One region of the Streptococcus sp. KHUD_012 genome, then DNA from elsewhere that is predicted to be linked to it. Evidence: predicted binding sites of a transcription regulator. Region 1 holds the regulator's gene; the other holds the start of a gene.
What was found. The regulator Rex, encoded in region 1, represses fermentation and respiration genes when NADH is low (regulators of the CRP and FNR family bind a similar motif). The targets are predictions, from matches to a motif close to TTGTGAANTANTTCACAA.
Positions count from the first base shown of each region.

Region 2: a site for Rex is predicted at 6,073-6,090, ahead of ABVF55_RS09325 (class II fructose-bisphosphate aldolase). Genes of this name have one in related genera too.

Region 1 is NZ_CP159355.1:1,333,971-1,343,955, forward strand. It holds gene ABVF55_RS06345 (CYTH domain-containing protein) at 1-140, shown strand, start outside; gene ABVF55_RS06350 (ribose-phosphate diphosphokinase) at 213-1,169, shown strand; gene ABVF55_RS06355 (cysteine desulfurase family protein) at 1,179-2,291, shown strand; gene ABVF55_RS06360 (DUF1831 domain-containing protein) at 2,301-2,648, shown strand; gene ABVF55_RS06365 (DUF4649 family protein) at 2,650-2,865, shown strand; gene ABVF55_RS06370 (redox-sensing transcriptional repressor Rex) at 2,996-3,643, shown strand; gene radC (RadC family protein) at 3,846-4,529, opposite strand; gene ABVF55_RS06380 (hypothetical protein) at 4,584-4,862, opposite strand; gene ABVF55_RS06385 (class A sortase) at 5,042-5,785, opposite strand; gene gyrA (DNA gyrase subunit A) at 5,799-8,255, opposite strand; gene ABVF55_RS06395 (L-lactate dehydrogenase) at 8,454-9,440, shown strand; gene ABVF55_RS06400 (NUDIX hydrolase) at 9,485-9,901, opposite strand; tRNA gene ABVF55_RS06405 (tRNA-Arg) at 9,958-9,985, opposite strand, start outside.
Region 2 is NZ_CP159355.1:1,907,757-1,917,741, forward strand. It holds partial or broken gene ABVF55_RS09290 (LiaF transmembrane domain-containing protein) at 31-343, opposite strand; tRNA gene ABVF55_RS09295 (tRNA-Thr) at 541-613, opposite strand; gene ABVF55_RS09300 (GNAT family N-acetyltransferase) at 660-1,121, opposite strand; gene ABVF55_RS09305 (ABC transporter permease) at 1,160-1,945, opposite strand; gene ABVF55_RS09310 (ABC transporter permease) at 1,947-2,765, opposite strand; gene ABVF55_RS09315 (ABC transporter ATP-binding protein) at 2,767-3,759, opposite strand; gene ABVF55_RS09320 (alpha/beta fold hydrolase) at 4,121-5,059, opposite strand; gene ABVF55_RS09325 (class II fructose-bisphosphate aldolase) at 5,144-6,025, opposite strand; gene ABVF55_RS09330 (hypothetical protein) at 6,370-6,822, opposite strand; tRNA gene ABVF55_RS09335 (tRNA-Leu) at 6,903-6,988, opposite strand; gene ABVF55_RS09340 (CTP synthase) at 7,113-8,726, opposite strand; gene ABVF55_RS09345 (B3/B4 domain-containing protein) at 8,900-9,595, opposite strand; gene rpoE (DNA-directed RNA polymerase subunit delta) at 9,857-9,985, opposite strand, start outside.

The DNA.
Region 1 (9,985 bases):
TAGACACTGAAGATTATGAGTTGGAAATCGAGGTCGAAACTGCTGAACAGGAAGAAAATTTCCATCAGTTCATCAAAGAGCATGGAATCGTCTACAAAGCTGCAAAAAATAAAATCGCCAGATTGGCGGAAAGGTTGTAAAATAGCTGAAATTATCGCAAATTTTTGCTAAAATAGTGCTAAGATCAAAAATCTAAATGAGGTTGGAATCACATGTCAGATAAAAAAAATATGAAGCTCTTCTCTCTCAATTCAAATCCAGAGATTGCGCAAAAAATCGCGGATCATGCTAGGGTTCCACTTGGGAAAATTTCATCCCGTCAATTCTCAGATGGTGAAATCCAAGTCAATATTGAGGAAAGTGTTCGTGGATATGATATTTATATCATTCAATCAACCAGTTTCCCTGTCAACAATCACTTGATGGAACTCTTAATTATGGTGGATGCTTGCCAACGGGCCAGCGCAAATACTGTCAATGTGGTCATGCCTTACTTCGGCTATGCCCGCCAAGACCGGACTGCTGCTCCTCGCGAACCAATTACTGCTAAGCTTGTCGCAAATATGTTGGTCAAAGCTGGGGTGGATCGTGTCGTCACACTGGATCTCCATGCAGTGCAAGTCCAAGGTTTCTTCGATATTGCCGTGGATAACCTCTTTACCATTCCACTTTTTGCAGAACACTACATCAACAAAGGTCTAACTGGTCCTGATGTCGTAGTCGTCAGCCCTAAAAACTCTGGTGTCAAACGAGCTCGCAGTTTAGCAGAATATCTTGATGCACCGATTGCGATCATTGATTACGAGCAAGATGATGCGAACCGTGATTATGGCTATATTATCGGGGATGTCAAAGATAAGAAAGCGATCTTGATTGACGATATCCTCAATACTGGTAAGACATTCTCAGAAGCTGCGAAAATCGTCGAACGCGAAGGTGCTACTGAAATTTATGCTGTATCAAGCCATGGTTTATTTGTAAAAGGTGCTGTTGAATTATTAGACCAAGCTCCGATCAAAGAAATCTTAGTAACTGATTCTGTCGCTCCAAACGGACCAACTCCAAAAAATATTAACTATCTGACAGCTAGCGAACTGATCGCTGAAGCTATTGTTCGCATTCAAGAAAGAAAACCTGTTAGTCCTCTATTTGCCTACCACAAGAAATAAGGTCTTAATGTGATATATTTTGATAATGCCGCAACAACTCCCCTTCTACCTGAAGTCATTGATAAAATGTCTGAAACTATGAAGACCACATTTGGAAATCCATCGAGCCTTCATGCTCATGGACGGATGGCTAGTAAACTTCTCCGAGAATCTCGCGAGCAAATTGCTCAGTCTCTCCATACTCTTCCAAATCGTATTTTCTTCACTTCAGGTGGATCAGAAAGTAATAATACCGTTATAAAAGGCTACTGCTTGAAACACCAAGCAGATGGCAAACACATCATTACGACCGCTTTGGAACACCATGCGGTTCTTGAACCCATCGAATATCTTGTAGAACGTTTCGGATTTGAAGTTACGATCGTCCAACCAAGAGATGGACGCATTAAGGCTAGTGATATCAAGGCGGCTCTTAGACCGGATACCATTCTTGTCTCTACCATGTTTGCCAATAACGAGACAGGCGATCTTCTTCCGATTAAAGAAATCGGAGAACTCTTAAAAGATCATCCAGCTGCCTTTCACGTTGATGCTGTCCAAGCAATCGGAAAGGTCCCTGTCTATCCTGAAGAGTTGGGAATTGATTTTCTCAGTGCTTCTGCCCACAAATTCCATGGACCAAAGGGCGTCGGTTTCCTTTATGCAACCTCCCCAGATTTTGATAATCTTTTACATGGTGGGGATCAGGAAAGTAAGATGAGAGCCAGTACGGAAAATCTCATTTCTATTGTCGGGATGGCAACCGCGCTTCAGCAAGCTACACTTCATCAAGAAGAAAATTTCAACCAGGTTCAAAAACTTGGCCAAGAACTAGTTAATGGTTTAACAGACTACGACTACTACGTAAATGCGAATGACGATCATCTCCCATTTGTTTGGAATCTTGGCTTCCCAGGCGTCCAAAATGATGTATTATTGATGCGACTCGATCTTGCTGGAATTTCTGTCTCTACAGGTTCTGCTTGTACCGCTGGTACAGTTCAACCTAGCCATGTCCTAAAGGCACTCTATGGGAAAGATAGCTCACGCCTAAAAGAATCCCTTAGAATTAGTTTTTCAGAACTCAATACCGTAGAGGAAGTTCAAGACTTCCTCGCAACACTAAAAGAAATTTTATCATAGGAGAACAATATGGCTTTTGAAACAAGTGTTTCATTGAAAGACTGCAAATATACCTATAGTCTACACCCAAATGTAAAAAAATATACCTTACGTGACAATACATTTGCTGTTACAAAAGTTGGAAATTACGAATTAAATCGTTTGCTTGAAGCTGTTCCAAATAGCGGTGAAGGCTTCTTGCTTAAAATTATCTTCAACAAAGACCTCACAGGTTTTAAAATCAATATTACAGACAAATCTGGGCTTCGTCTGGTTAATATCTTTAAAAATCCAGAAAATGACATTATCCAACAAAAATTTTATTTCCTAATGGATAGTCTTGTCGAAAGAGAAATTTTTAACAAAACAGAGGTCTAATATGGTAACCCTAACTTATATCGATGCTTATCAAGTAGAACGAACTACTACTTATACTGACCTTGCGGCTTGTATCCTTGCTTTTTCAGGCTGTGTAACCTTGCCTGACTCTTACTCAATTGTTTCCATTGAATATAAGGGACAAAAGCTTCCCTATACAGGTCGAGTCGATGGGCTCTATGCTTATCTGAAAAAGGTAGAACAAGCTGAAAACTAAGCTGATGCTGATGGAACTCTTCCATCGCCATCAGCTTTTTCTTTAGACAAAAATATTTTTGAAAAAGCGTTCTAGATAGTTGATTTTTTCACAATCTTCCTATACAATAAGAGGGAAAGGTTGTGATATTGTGAAACATGATAAAAATACTCCAATTCCACGCGCAACAGCAAAACGCTTATCGCTCTACTACCGCATTTTTAAACGCTTTAACTCTGAAAAAATAGAGCGCGCCAATTCCAAGCAAATTGCTGATGCAATTGGGATTGACTCTGCTACTGTTCGACGAGATTTCTCATATTTTGGTGAATTAGGAAGACGTGGATTTGGTTATGACGTAAAAAAACTGATGAACTTCTTTGCCGATCTCTTAAATGACAATGCCATTACCAATGTCGCTATTGTGGGGATCGGAAATATGGGAAGTGCGCTCCTCAACTATCGCTTCCATGAACGCAATAAGATGAAAATTGTCATGGCTTTTGATGTAGATGATCATGAACTGATTAATACCAAAAGTAAGGATGGGATCCCCATTTATGGGATTTCTACGATCAAAGAGAATCTCAAAAAAGAAGGCATTCAAACAGCAATTTTAACTGTCCCAAGTATTAAAGCGCAGGAAGTTGCTAGTCTTTTAGTAGATGCCGGTGTCAAAGGAATTCTAAGCTTTTCTCCGGTCCATCTGACAGTTCCTAAAGACGTTGTTGTCCAATATGTCGATCTCACTAGTGAATTGCAAACACTCCTTTATTTCATGCGTAAAAATGAAGAATAAAGACTTATACATTAACAAGAAAAGAGGCTGGGACAAAAGTCCTAGCCTCTCAATTATTTTTGGATTGTCGAGCAAGACACAGTGATTGAGTGGGCTCTACTACGCTGATTTTAACAGCTTTTACAGCCCTAGTCAACTGTGCGGAGGTGGGACGACGAAATCGAATTCTAACGAATTACCGATTTCTGTCCCACTCTCTTTTTTATACCAAATAATCGGTTTCTTCACGGTAACTATAATAGTTTTCCTCAGATACAATCAAGTGATCTAGTAGTGTTAAGCCCATCACTTCACAGGCCTCTATGACTCGATGCGTTACTTCATCATCATTTTTACTTGGAAATACGGCACCAGATGGATGATTGTGCGCCAAGATGATAGAGGTTGCCATGTGCTTCAGTGCATAATGCAGGATTTCACGTGGCTCCGCAATACTTCGATTCACGGTTCCAATAAAAATGGTCTGCTGATGAATAATTTCATTCTGTGTATTCAAATAGAGGGCAACCAGGTGCTCCTGCTTTTTATGGCCAATTTCCTGTTGAATTTTATGGGCCAATTTCTGACTACTCATGATTTGTTCGGAACTCATTAGTTCATCTTTATGAATCCTTCGTCCAAACTCAATAACAGCCTGAAGTTCGATGGCCTTCACTCGCCCAATGCCAGAGATTTCCTGTAGCTCCTCTAGGGTTAATTGCCCTAACTCCTTTAAACTATTTACCGAGCTCAAAAGACCTTGTGCAATCTCATAAACGCTTTTTTGCTTGTTACCTGTCCGTAAGAGAATGGATAACAATTCCTGATGACTTAGCTTATCCACCCCTTCAGAAACTAAGCGCTCCCTAGGAAGCAAAGATGGTTCAATAAATGATATGTCGTACATAATTTCCTCCTCACTTATTAATTCGTAATAAATTGAGAAAATAACGACCTTTCATTATTTACTGGCGATTTCTTGCTTCAAATCATCTAACACTAAGACTTCATCTTTATTAAAGCGGATCTGATAACCTGTTTGAACTTGTTCAAGCTCCTTTAAAAACTGTTGAATTTCACAGCGGATCAAGTACTCCTGACTCTGAGGAATGGCTTCTAAGGTTTGGTAGACTTGCTCTACTTCGTAGATTCCTTTCGTAATTAATCCATTTCGTGGAAAATCATTTATTAAGAGATTATAGAAATGATGCAAGAGATGATAAATTCGCTCTTTTGTCACTATTCTACCTCCTTATCATACTCTTTCTCCTCTTATTATATACCTATTTTCCCTCAATATTATGATAAATTCCTTACATTATATTACCAATCGCTTACAATTTTACAAGAATCCTTTAGTTATTTCATGCCATACTATAAAGAAAAAAGCCCCGGCATCTCTGCCTCGGGCTTTATTTCTTAAAGTTGCATTTGATTATAAGACTTGCTGAATGAATCCAGGATGTCCTTTGGAGCCTTGTCATAGTCAACAGAGGTTTCCAAGTTTCCTTTTACAATCGTACGGTAAGTCGCTGCAGCATCCTCACAGGTCACCAAGGTGATTTCATTAATACCTTCACGATCTTGAATGACATCTACACGGTCTGGAGTCACTGTCTCAACAGACGAGATGACATAAGTATAGATTTTTTCTTTGTCCGTGATGTAGATCTTCATACCAGCCTTGGCTTTCTCTAATGGTGAGAACAGCATGGCATTTGCTCCAGTAAGGCCAAATACGTGGTGACTAGCAAGAGAATAATTGCCTTGTCCCATGACTTGGTTTTCCTTCATAGTCCCTGCTCCATAGTAAAGGGCTACGTTTTCGAGTCCTTTAAAAATTGGAAGGTTCATGTTCAATTCAGGAATCGAAATCCCCCCAATTACAGGAAGTTTTTGAGCCTGCCATTGGGCATTGATCACGGCTTCCGTCGAGAGTGACTGGACATGTTTGAAATCAAAGCTCGTCTTCACTTCTTTGTTTTTATCAATAGTCTTTTTATCGACCTTGCTAACCTGGTATTGATTGGTATGCCAAACCATGATCATATTGCGGATCGGAGCATTGAAAATTAAGAGAAGCGAGAGAATAATCAAAAGTGTTGCAACGATGTTGATAAGAGTATTACGTAAACTCTTTTTCTTTTTTCTTTTGCGTGACATGCTGTCCCCTTATCTATTCGTTTTCTTCCACTACTTCTTCATCTTTTTCATCAGGTTGTACAGTTGTAAAGGTCACAATTTTCGCATCCTGATCCAGTCTCATGACTTTCACACCCTGAGTCGAACGACCCGTTTGAGAAATGTTAGCCACACCTGTCCGGATCATAACTCCGGTATCGGTAATGATCATCAGATCTTCATCCCCTTTAACGGTTAAAAGACCAGCTAACGGACCATTTTTCTCTGTAATATTGGCTGTTTTGATTCCTTTACCACCACGGCCCTTGGTTGGGTATTCGCCAGCCATTGTCCGCTTACCATACCCTTTTTCAGTAATGACCAATACTTCGTCCTGATCGGTGATAACACTTGCTCCAACAACCTTGTCTCCATCACGGAGATTCACACCACGTACACCAGTGGCAGAACGTCCCATATTGCGGACTACAGCCTCATTAAAGCGGACAGAATAACCATACTTGGTACCGATAATAACGTCAGCATTGCCATCTGTAAGGAAGACATTGATTAATTCATCCTCATCACGCAGATTCAGAGCTTTGAGACCGTTCTGACGAATATTTGAAAATTCAGCTACATTGGTCCGTTTGACTAAACCTTGTCGCGTCGTAAAGAAGAGATAAGCTTCGTCACTGCGGTCTTGCTCCACATTGATAATGGTTTGAATAGATTCACCTTCGTCCAATTTTAAGAGGTTGACGATTGGTAATCCTTTAGCTGTCCGGCCATATTCTGGAATCTCATAACCTTTCAGACGATAGACACGCCCTTTATTGGTAAAGAAGAGCAAATGATCATGGGTGCTCGTAGAGACCAGTTCACGGACAAAGTCATCATCTTTGACACCAGTTCCCTGAACACCACGTCCACCACGTTTTTGAGCCGTAAATTCCGCTTGGTCCAAACGTTTGATGTAACCTTTATTAGAAAGGGTGATTAAGACATCTGTTTCTTCGATCAAATCCTCATCTTCAAGAGAAAGGACTTCTCCGATCATCAACTCAGTTTGGCGAGCATCGCCAAACTTGCGTTTGACTTCTTCCAATTCTTCCTTGATGATGGTCGCCACACGTTCTGGCTTCGCCAAAATGTCAGCCAAATCAGCAATCAAGGCAACCAAATCATCGTATTCACTTTGGATCTTGTCTCGTTCCAAACCGGTCAAACGACGAAGACGCATGTCCAAAATAGCTTGGCTTTGACGTTCAGAGAGCTTGAACTTAGCCATCAATTCAGCTTGTGCTTCAGCGTCTGTCTGGCTATTGCGGATAATCCGGATCACTTCATCGATGTGATCCAAGGCAATCAGCAAACCTTCTAAGATATGGGCACGTGCTTCCGCTTTTTCTTTATCAAAGATGGTCCGTCGAGTCACCACTTCTTTCTGGTGCTCAATATAAGCCCCTAAAATTTGGCGAAGAGAAAGAATCTTTGGAACACCATTTTGGATCGCCAACATATTGAATCCAAAATTGGTTTGCATTTGCGTCATCTTAAAGAGGTTGTTCAAAATAACGTTAGCCGAAGCATCTCGGCGGACCTCAATCACAAAACGAATCCCTTCACGGTTTGATTCATCACGTACAGCTGTAATCCCTTCGATCCGTTTTTCTTGCACCAAGCGAACGATGTGCTCGTGAACCTTGGTTTTATTAACCATATAAGGGAACTCAGTGACAACAATCCGTTCACGGCCACTCTTAGTTACTTCAATTTCTGTACGAGAACGAAGAACAATTGAGCCTTTTCCTGTTTCATAGGCTTTGTGGATACCTGATTTCCCCATGACCAAAGCACCTGTCGGGAAATCTGGACCAGGAAGAACTTCCATAAGTTCACGGGTCGTTACCTCAGGATTATCCATCATCAGCTTCACTGCATCAATGGTTTCTCCCAAATTGTGAGGAGGAATATTGGTTGCCATCCCAACGGCAATCCCAGTAGCACCATTGACGAGAAGGTTAGGGAAACGTGCAGGTAAGACCAAAGGTTCGCGTTCGCTGGCATCATAGTTATCAGCGAAATCAACTGTATTTTTGTTGATATCCCGCAACATTTCAAGAGCAATCTTACTCATACGGGCTTCTGTATACCGTTGTGCAGCGGCGCCATCACCGTCCATAGAACCAAAGTTTCCATGACCATCCACTAACAGGTAGCGATAACTCCACCATTGCGCCATCCGAACCATGGCTTCATAAATAGAGGAATCCCCGTGTGGGTGGTATTTACCCATAACATCCCCTGTGATACGGGCTGACTTCTTATGTGGTTTATCTGGCGTAACACCCAATTCATTCATTCCATACAAAATACGACGGTGAACAGGTTTCAAACCATCACGAACATCAGGAAGGGCACGAGCTACGATAACACTCATCGCATAATCGATAAAACTCGTCTTCATTTCTGATGTTAAATTCACATCAATTAGATTATTATCCTGCATTCAAAAAATGCCTCTCTTTACTTAATTCACCATACTATTATAACACATTTTAGCCTATTTTTCTTCTTAGGAACACAAACGTAAAAACGTTTACATCAAGGATTCATACTGTTTCAGATGACAAAGACTTTCAAAAGTGGTAGAATGAAGTCGTATGAGAATCTATCTCAAAAAAAAATGAAGGAGACGTTTAGACTCATGGATTTGACTAAACAACACAAAAAAGTTATCCTTGTCGGTGACGGTGCCGTAGGTTCATCTTATGCATTTGCACTTGTCAACCAAGGAATTGCACAAGAGCTTGGAATTATCGAAATTCCTCAATTGCACGAAAAAGCTGTCGGAGATGCGCTTGACCTTAGCCACGCCCTTGCCTTCACTTCACCTAAGAAGATCTATGCGGCTGAGTACGCTGACTGTGCGGATGCTGACCTTGTTGTAATTACTGCAGGTGCTCCTCAAAAACCAGGTGAAACTCGCCTTGATCTTGTTGGTAAAAACCTTGCCATTAACAAATCAATCGTAACACAAGTTATTGAATCAGGATTTAACGGTATCTTCCTTGTAGCTGCTAACCCAGTTGACGTTTTGACATACTCTACATGGAAATTCTCAGGATTCCCTAAAGAACGCGTTATCGGTTCTGGTACTTCTCTTGACTCAGCTCGTTTCCGTCAAGCACTTGCTGAAAAATTGGACGTTGATGCTCGTTCAGTGCACGCCTACATCATGGGTGAACATGGAGACTCAGAATTCGCTGTATGGTCACACGCTAACATCGCTGGTGTAAACCTTGAAGAATTCCTTAAAGACACTCAAAACGTTCAAGAAACTGAATTGATCGAATTGTTCGAAGGTGTTCGTGATGCTGCTTACACCATCATCAACAAAAAAGGTGCTACATACTACGGTATCGCTGTTGCCCTTGCTCGTATCACTAAAGCAATCCTTGATGATGAAAATGCAGTACTTCCACTTTCTGTATTCCAAGAAGGTCAATATGGTGTTAGCAACGTCTTTATCGGTCAACCTGCCATCGTAGGTGCACACGGTATTGTACGTCCAGTGAACATCCCATTGAACGATGCAGAACAACAAAAAATGAAAGCTTCTGCTGATGAATTGCAAGCAATCATTGATGAAGCATGGAAAAACCCTGAATTCCAAGAAGCTTCTAAAAACTAAGAAAAAAACATCTCCTTATTAAAAGGGGATGTTTTTTAGCTGCTTTATTTGGATTTGTCAGCAAGGATTTCAAGCAAATAAGGCACAACGAGATTGCTCTCTATGTCTTTCAAAGAAGAAATCCATTTAAAGTCTGTATGCTCTTCTGGATCTAATATAAAATCACGCTCTTCCAAAATCTCGCCAGCATAAACTAGGCGTGTAAAGACAGTATCTTTGCTGGCATCAAATTGACTATCTTCGTGGATAATCTTATTAATCCGAAGCTTTTGATTAACCTCCTCAATAGCCTCACGTAGAGCAGCCTCTCTGGGCAATTCATTCTCTTCTACACTTCCACCTGGAATATCCCAATAAGATGGATAGACATTAGGGAGACCTCGCTTTATTTTCGAGCGTTTGATAAGCAGATACTTCCCGTCTTTCTCAATCAAGGTATGGGCGATTAATTTTACTGTCATTGCATGTTCCTCCAAGAAAGAGCAAAAAAGACTCCGAGGAGCCTCGTTATGAATCATCCACCCTGAGGGAATCGAACCCCCATC
Region 2 (9,985 bases), 570 kb from region 1:
AAAAAAGCTGATCAAGTGACCAGCCTTTCTTTATTTATTGCTTTCCTTGTTCGGTAAAAGAAAACTAAGACCTACACAAGCGAGCACACCTGCTGTAATAACCAGGCCATTTGAGACCGACAAGAGATCGTAAATCGCATTTGCGATCATAAATGCGATCAAGGCGCAGATAACACTTGCCTTGTAATCTTTTTTTCAAGAGATTTTCAAGTGTAAAGAATGCAAATAAGAGAGCAGGAAATAGGGGCCAGATGTTCACATCGAGCTTTGGAAAACCAACCATTCCCATTGTGACAACCGCAAGAGCAGCCAAAATAAATCCAAGTCCAAGTAGTTTTTTCATCATATACCTCATTTTGATTATTCGGAAGTACTTCTTCCTTTGATGATTCTATGATAGCAGAGAGCCCCAACGGCGACAAGGACTTTTGACTAAGTGGTCAAAAAAGGTGCCTATGCGGTCAAAAAAAAGAGCGAGACCGAACGAATATGTGATCACCATCATTCGTCGTCTCGCTCCTTCAAAGCAGATTTTTTCTATGCCGATTGCAGGGATCGAACCTGTGACCTACGCGTTACGAGTGCGTTGCTCTACCAACTGAGCTAAATCGGCGATTACCTTCTTAGTATAGCACTCTGATAGCGGATGTCAAGCACTTTTAGTTGATCTTTTTAATCAGAATCTGACATGGATTCTGTGGATCCCATAGTTGCGGAAAAATCTCTAATTTTTTAAAACCAAGACTGCGATAAAAGACATTTGTTCGGTCATAATCTTTATTTGAACCTTCTGCGACTGTTTTGACCTGTAGGTAGTCCACTTGTTTGACTGCTTCTCTTTCTATAGTCGTAATTAATTCCCTTCCAATTCCTTGACCTTGGAATGATTTTTTCACGCCTAGACAGTCAATTTCAGCACAATCTTCACTCGAATATGATAAACCTATAAACCCTACTACATCACTTTCTTGATAAGCAGCCCAAACTCGTAAATCCTTAGCTCCTTCAATGTAGGCTTGCGTGCTTTCTGGTATTCCAAACCATTCTGGCAAATCCCTTAAAATCTCAGCGACAACTGCCATTTTTTGATCTTCACCCTTGACTTCTTTAATTACAAACATCATAAGTTCCTTTCTTGATTTTAGTCTTACTTTACCTCTTACGAACCAGCACTTTCGTAGGCATCCAATCCCCGGTCCCAAAGTTTGAGGGAAATAACAAAGAAAACAAGGGAAATCAGAATCAAACCACCAATTTTAAAGAGTCCATCCTTGTCCTGCAAGAAATAGCTGGCAGGATAGTAGGCCGTAAAGGCGAAAGGTACAATAAAGCTAATTAACCAACGAAGGAGCGAATTGTAAATAGAAATAGGATACTTGGCAAAATCATTAAACATATAGAAAATGTAAATCATGGCACCTGACTGCTTGGTCCAAAAAGCGATGCTGGCTGTAGCAATTTTCAAGGAAGTATAAATCAAGGTCGCAAAAGGAATACAAACTAGAAAAATCAGGAATTTTGGAAGAGTCCAAGCAATGCTAGTCGCCGTTGTCGCTAGTAAAATTCCACCGACCAAAAGTTCACCCAAGGCATCAATCTGAAAGGTCTCAACAAGGATGTGAAAGAGAGGATTGATAGGACGAGTCAGATACTTGTCAAACTCCCCTTTTCGAACTAGTCGTTGACCTAAAGCCCAGAGATTGTCAAAAAAGAGATGATCTAGTCCCTTTGGAATTAAGGAAAATCCATAGATAAAGGCAATTTCTTGAAAAGTCCAACTTTCTAGGGAGGGAATGTGTTGAAAGATGACATTGAGAAACAAGAGGTTTAGGCCTTGAGTCAGAAAGACTCCCAACACACCAACCACAAAATCAACTTTGTATTCCATGATTTGCTTGATGTATTGTCTAATAAAAATCAGATGCATGCGTTGATATTTTTTCATACTAACCTCCCTGAATGGTGATAAATGACTGGACTCGTTTCCAAATCAACTGAGACAAGCCCACCATCACTATAAGCCAGAAAAGCTGAAGCAAAAGTGCTTGAAGAATCTGACTGGCATCGTATTTCCCAACAATAATCATAACTGGAGTGTAAATCAAGGATGAAAATGGCAATAAGGAGAGAATATCTGAAACCACCTTTGGAAAAAACGTCAAGGGAATCAAACTGCCAGACATAAAGGCCACTATTGAAGTCTTGAGTAGATTGGAGCCCCATAAATTTTTAAATACAAAGGCTGAAAATCCAAAGCAGATATTAAAGAAAAAGTTAATCAGATAAGCCAGAGTTAAGCTAAAGAGATAAAGGACAGTTAATCCCAGCACTTCTACAATACCTTGCCCAGATAAGATTTTCATCAAAACAATGACACTTAAAAATGGCAGTCCAACAGAGATAAAAATCAACCACTTGGAGCCAAGTTCAGTGAAAAGGTAAGAGGCCGCAAAATGCACTGGTCTCAATAAGCGCATGATAATAGAGCCATCTTTTACCTCATCACCAATCATAAAGGAGCTATCAGACCTGGTCAAAAGATTGGTCACAAAACTCATGATGATGTAGAGGGTGATATCCGCCATACTGAAGCCCTGAATCAAAGGCTCCTGGGAGGAGTCAAAGACAGCCTTCCAGAGATAGAAAGCGACAAAAGCCCCCATGACATCACCAATCCGATAGAGAATAAAGTTAACTCGATAGCTAATCAACTCCTGAATCCCTGCATTGATAAAGGGTTTATAACGTCTCCACAATTTGACCATCTTAGAGCTCCTTTCGATAGAAGCGACGGATAATATCTTCAATATCTGTATCTACCATCTTCAAATCACGAACTTCAAAATCAGATAAGGTTTGCTTGATAATATCGGCCGACTGGTAGAGGGAACTATCGAATTCAATATTGAGAGTATTTCCTTGTCTATCAATGGACATATCAGGCAAGCCCTCATAATGAGAGACTAGATGATTTTGACCTGGCGTCAGGTCAAAGGAGAGAGTCTTCATCTTGCCAAAGGTTTCCTTGAGCTGGCTAACCGTCCCATCAAAAATCTCTTGCCCCTTGTCAATCATAAAAATCCGATCACAGAGTTGCTCAATATCACTCAAATCATGAGTAGTCAAGAGAATAGTTGTCTTTTCCTCTTGATTGATCTGAGTAATGGCCCGACGAATGTTATCCTTGACCGAAACGTCTAAACCAATGGTCGGCTCATCTAAAAAGAGAACTTTGGGATTGTGAAGCAAGGAAGCTGCAATATCCGCCCGCATCCGTTGCCCAAGTGAAAGAGTTCGCACGGGGTCCTTGATAAAATCCTTCAAATCCAAAACTTCATTCAAAAAGTCCATGCGCTTATGGAAAAGCGAGTCCGGTACATCGTAAATTTCCTTCAAGACCGTGTAGGTCTCTTGCAGTGCCAAATCCCACCATAGCTGGGTGCGTTGTCCGAAAACGACTCCAATATCCTTGACATAATCTTGTCGATTATCTTGTGGAATCTTGCCGTTAATCCGACAAAAACCAGATGTCGGTTTTAAAATCCCTGTCAGCATTTTGATGGTGGTCGACTTCCCAGCACCATTTGCCCCGATAAATCCTAGAATCTGCCCCTTTGGAACTTCAAAAGTTAAATCCTTGACCGCTTCAAAGGTCTGCTTTTCAGGATGAATAAAGGAGCGCAAGGCCCCCTTTAACCCCGGCTCCTTAACTGTCTTCACAAAATTTTTCTGAAGATGTTGCACTTCTATCATTGCCATATCTATCTCCCTATCGTAAGAAGCAACATTGTATTTTTGACTACAAATATTCTAAATCCTTACTTTCTACACTTTTTCAATATTATTACAGAGGGCTTTATACCAACCTATTATAATCTAATAAAAAAAGGAATGCAAGCGTTTGCTTATAGATTATGAAATTAGAAATTTCTCTCTTGAAATAATGCTTTTGAGTCAGAAATTCTGGTTTAATAGTTTCCTTAAAACACCAAAAAACCTGCCCTTAGGGGCAGGCTTATTGTTAAGAAAAAGAATTTTTTTAATCGAGAAAATTAACGATTCTACTGTTAATCCTTCAGCATTTAATTATTATCATCAGTCTCAATGGATTTTTAAGCCCTCAATTATTCTCTAAAAATTTTTTAATACGAGAAACAATAGCATCGCTTTGATAATGATAGAGGTCGTGAGGTGCATCCATATAGTCGACTTGAACATTAGACTGGTCGCTTGCAAATCTCTCTGCATAACGTTGCCACTCTGATTGGCTAAAGGTCGTGCCTTCACCGTTAGAAACCAGGAGTAAGGCTGGAATTTTCGGATTAATGCTAGATGGAACTTTCTTGGCATTTTCCTTTGCCAAACGGGATTCATGAAGCATGGCTTGTGACATCAACTGCTTATATGCTAGTAATTTATATTGTTGTCGTTCAGTTTCAGTCAGAGTTGGATTTTTTATATAAAAGGACTCAGGGAAATAGCGTAATAAGCCAATCTTACTGCTCCAATAAGCCACAGTAAGCAAGGCCTGATTATCCTTTAAATCTTCATAACTCGCTGGCAAGGCCCAATCCAGACCAATCAAAGCCTTCACTTCATTTGGATATTTCTCTTGCCAAGCAAGACTCTCTAAACTAGCCATAGAATGCGAAATAATCACATAAGGACCTGAAACATGAGCTTGCGCCAAAGCTTGACGGGTCTCAGAAAGGACCTCCATCACATCTCTTGAACGATCACTATCTTCACTAAAACCATATCCTGCTCGCTCCACGACAACAACTTTGTATTTTTTGGATAGGGAATCTGATAGATTCTTAAAGTCTAAAATAGGAGAGGCGATACCTGCACCGGAAAGAAAAACGATTGTTTCAGATCCTTCTCCTTTAACAGAGACATTCATTCGATGTCCATTGACTGTAACTTGTTTACCAATGGGTGTTAGAAGCTTACTTTCATTTCGTAAACTAAATTGATGAAAAACAAATGTAGCACCTAAAAAGAGCAGGAGAAAGCTACAAACGATCCAGCTAAACTGTTTAAATTTTTTCATAGGCATATTGTACAAAAATTAAATCCCGGAAGCAACTTTTCCCATACAAAAAAACAAGATCCACATGGGACCTTGCTTTCCTGTTTTTAATTAAGCTTTGCCTTCTGAACCGAATACGTCGATACGTTCTTCAACAGCTGCTGTAATTGCTTCGAAACCTGGTTTCAAGAATTTACGTGGGTCGAAGAGTTTCTTCTTGTCGTATTCTGCTTCGTTTGCATCGTATTCACGTACGAATTGACGAGTAGCGTTTGCAAATGCGATTTGGCATTCAGTGTTCACGTTAACTTTTGCAACACCAAGTTTGATAGCTGCTTGGATTTGATCATCAGGGATACCTGATCCACCGTGCAATACGATTGGGAATCCTGGAACAGCTTCAGTCAATTTTTGCAAGTGGTCAAGGTGAAGACCTTTCCAGTTTGCTGGGTAAGGACCGTGGATGTTACCGATACCTGCAGCCAAGAAGTCGATTCCTGTAGCAACCATTGCTTTAGCGTCTTCGATTGGTGCCAATTCACCGTCACCGATGATACCGTCTTCTTCACCACCGATAGTACCAACTTCAGCTTCTACTGAGATACCTTTAGCATGAGCTTTTTCAACGACATCTTTCGCCAATTTAAGGTTTTCTTCAACTGGAAGGTGTGAACCGTCAAACATGATTGAAGTGTAACCAGCTTCGATACATTCAAGAGCATCGTCGTAGTGACCATGGTCAAGGTGAATAGCAACTGGTACAGTGATACCCATTGATTCTACAAGGTTTTCAATAAGGGCTTTACATACTTTGTAACCACCCATGTATTTAGCAGCACCCATAGAAGTTTGGATAAGTACTGGAGCTTTCTTAGCTTCTGCTGCACGCAAGATAGCTTGAGTCCACTCAAGGTTGTTTGTGTTAAATCCACCAACTGCATAACCATTGTCACGAGCTGCTTGGACAAATTTTTCTGCTGAAACGATTGCCATTAGTCATAGGCCTCCTATATATTTTTGTGGGGTTAATCCCACTTACATTGTTTATTTTATCACTTTTTAGATGAAATTGCTAGTTTTTCCTGTGCCTTTAAGCGATTTCTTACGATAAATGAGGAGGAACCCTCTCTCTCCTAAGACTTTCATCCTAGCAAATAAGTAAAAGAAGCTGGGACAAAAGTCCTAGCCTCTCAATTATTTTTGGATTGTCGAGCAAGACGCAGTGGTTGAGTGGGCTCTAATACGCTGATTTCTTCAGCTTTTACAGCCCTACTCAACTGTGCGGAGGTGGGACGACGAAATCGAATTCTAACGAATTACCGATTTCTGTCCCACTCTCAATTCTCTTCTTTAAAATTTTTTAGTGAAAGGAGAAAGGAAATCCCGCAAATCATAAGGGATACCGCTGCAACCCATTGAGAATAGAAATAAGCAGCAAATAACTGACTGTCGGTAAACATTTTCCCAAGAAGTCCGTTTACCAATCCCTCAAGAAAGGGAATATTCTCACACACAGCAAGGATTGAGGCAAGAAAGAGAATACTGCCCGCTATCAGAAAAAGATAAAGAATCCATTTTTTGATTCTTTTTTCATCTCTGAGCAGATACTTAGAAGCAATCGCCACTAAAAAAATGAAAACATTCCATATGTTTAAGGCGATAAAATATCTAAAAGTATCCTTGTATGCACCTATCCCCATCGCTAAAATCAGGATAGGACCGAAAAAATTAATGGCACTTCCCAATAGTGCAAAAAGGCCATCGGCCAATACCAGATCCTTTTTCTTCATGTTCTCACCTCATCTCACACCTATTCTACCACAAAGAAATTTGAAAACAAAAAAAGATAGCCGAAGCTATCTTGATCCGATGCGGAGAGAGGGACTTGAACCCTCACGACCTAAAGCGGTCACAGGATCCTTAGTCCTGCGCGTCTGCCAATTCCGCCATCCCCGCGATTGAGTACCTTACTAGTATATCAATCTTCTACTTTCTTGTCAAGATTTTTTTCAAACTTTTTTCAGAGTTTGTCATTTTTTCACAAAAAGGGAGCAGGTCCTTCGACCTGCTCCCTTGATTTTTATTTGCTATCGTGGTTTTCAACTGCCGCTGTGATAAAGGCTGTGTAAAGTCCTTCTGGGCGGTTTGGACGGCTTGACAATTCTGGGTGGTATTGGCAAGCAACAAAGAATTTGTTTTCTGGGATTTCAACGATTTCGACCAAACGGTTGTCTGGTGAAACGCCTGAGAAGACAAATCCTGCTTCTTCGAACTGTTCACGGAAAGCATTGTTAAACTCATAACGGTGACGGTGGCGACGTTGTACCACTTCTTGATTGTCATAGGCAGCTGCTGCTTTTGATCCTCGTTTGAGTTTAGAAGGGTAAAGACCGAGACGGAGCGTTCCACCCATGTCTTCCACATCGATTTGGTCCCGCATGATATCGATAATTGGATACTTGGTTTCTGGATCCAATTCGGATGAATTAGCCCCTTCCAAACCTAAAACGTGACGGGCAAATTCGATACAGGTTAACTGCATACCCAAGCAGACACCCAACATTGGGACGTCTTGTTCACGCGCATACTTGATGGCTTGAATTTTGCCTTCTGTTCCCCGTTGACCAAAACCACCTGGGACGATGATCCCATCCGCATCTCCAAGGAGTTCTGCCACATTCTCAGCTGTCACATCATTGGCATTGACCCAATTAATCTTGACTTCTGCATCATTGGCGTACCCTGAGTGCTTCAAGGCCTCAACGACAGAAATGTAGGCATCTTGCAATTCTACGTATTTCCCAACCAAGGAAATCTTGACCTGCTTCTTGAGGTTCATGACCTTGTCGACCATCGCAGACCATTCTGTCATATCTGCTGCAGGAACATCCAATTTCAAATGGTCACAAACGATTTGGTCCATATTTTGTGCTTGCAAGTTCAATGGGATTTGGTACAAATGTTCCACATCCAGTGACTCGATGACAGCTTCTGGTGCGACATCACAGAATTGAGCCAACTTGTTCTTAATTCCTTGACCCGCTGGTTTTTCTGTACGGATGACCAACATATTTGGTTGAATCCCAAGACCACGCAATTCTTTCACAGAGTGTTGCGTCGGCTTGGTTTTCATTTCTCCCGCAGCCTTCAAGTAAGGAAGAAGGGTGGTGTGGATGTACATAACGTTTTCAGCACCAACATCTGCCTTCATTTGACGAAGAGCTTCAAGGAACGGAAGGGATTCAATGTCTCCAACTGTTCCCCCGACTTCTGTGATGATGACATCTGAATCCGTCGTCGTCGCTGCTCGTTTGATCTTTTCTTTCAAGGCATCTGTAATATGAGGAATCACCTGTACAGTCGCGCCCAAGTATTCTCCGCGACGTTCCTTACGAAGGACTTCGCTATAAATTTTCCCTGTCGTCACATTTGAGTACTTATTCAGATTGATATCAATGAAGCGTTCATAGTGACCAAGGTCCAAGTCTGTCTCTGCGCCATCATCTGTGACAAATACTTCCCCGTGTTGGTAAGGGCTCATCGTCCCTGGGTCAATATTGATATAAGGGTCAAATTTTTGGATGGTCACTTTCAATCCACGATTTTTGAGCAAGCGACCAAGACTTGCTGCGACAATCCCTTTCCCGATGGATGATACGACACCACCCGTGACAAAAATATATTTTGTTGACATGTGCTTTCCTCTTCTTCTAATGTTGTAGAGGCCATTCCTCTTTGCAGAAAAAACAAAAATAGCTCCCTAATCCTTAGGGAGCTCCGACCTCAAAATGAGGTGCCCGAACAATATCTTACCGCAAATGGTCTACTTTGTCAAATTGAAAATTTCATGAAAATTATTTTCTCTGTTTACACGACCTTTTCCACTCCATTTTGTGTGACGAGAAATTTCTCAAATTGAAGCTGAGGCATGCAAAGAGCAAGGTCCTTGTGGATTCTTTCTAGCGCTTCTAAACGCATCTCGACTGACGTCTCGGTATTTCCTTGGATGACAAAGAGGGCGTTTTGCGTAGTCTCCTCAAATTTGTAATGGTCACTATCGCGTACATCCAACCAAGCCAGAACTCCTTTTTGATCCCGGTAGACAGGATCTGTCGGTGCGACATGTTTTTCACTAGAAAGGATAGGGAGAAAGAGATCGTCTCTTTGACTCAGTGTAAATTCAATCGGTCCCTCAATCTTATCTAGGTCATGTCCTCCGATCGCGAGAAAAGACTTCAGCGATTCGACATTATAGATATCGATGATGCTATTGATCTGAGGAAGAGCTCCTCGATGCTGGATGTTTCGGATAAGAGCTAGGACTGTTGGTGGATTTTTCTTGATGCTACGCCCTACTTTTTGCAAAAGGTCTGTATACCCTTTAATGACAGGAGATGCCACTACTTCTTCTGTCTGACACTGGAGCGCCCATTGTTCAAGCTCTTTCTTCTTTTCAAGAAAAGAAGGGAGCAAAACTGCTTGAGGATCCACATTTCTAGCAATTCCGACCACAACTGTATCAATACCAAGAGCTACTAAACTTTGATCTAAACGAAAGTCCATCTGGAACACCTCCTATTGGGAAACCTTACACGTTTATCATACGACATTTCATCACTTTTTTCAATGCAAACAAAAAGAGAGTGGGACAGAAATCGGTAATTCGTTAGAATTTGATTTCGTCGTCCCACCTCCGCACAGTTGAGTAGGGCTGTAAAAGCTGATAGAATCAGCGTAGTAGAGCCCACTCAACCACTGCGTCTTGCTCGACAATCCAAAAATAATTGAGAGGCTAGGACTTTTGTCCCAGCCTCTTCTTATGTTTTATTCTTCTTCCTCGTCTTCAGAATCCTCTTCTTCGTCGTCTTCTTCGCTTAATTCAACTTCCTCACCCAAATCATCCGGTACGATTTCATTTATTTCAGCATCGTAAGCTTCGACTTCACTCTTTTC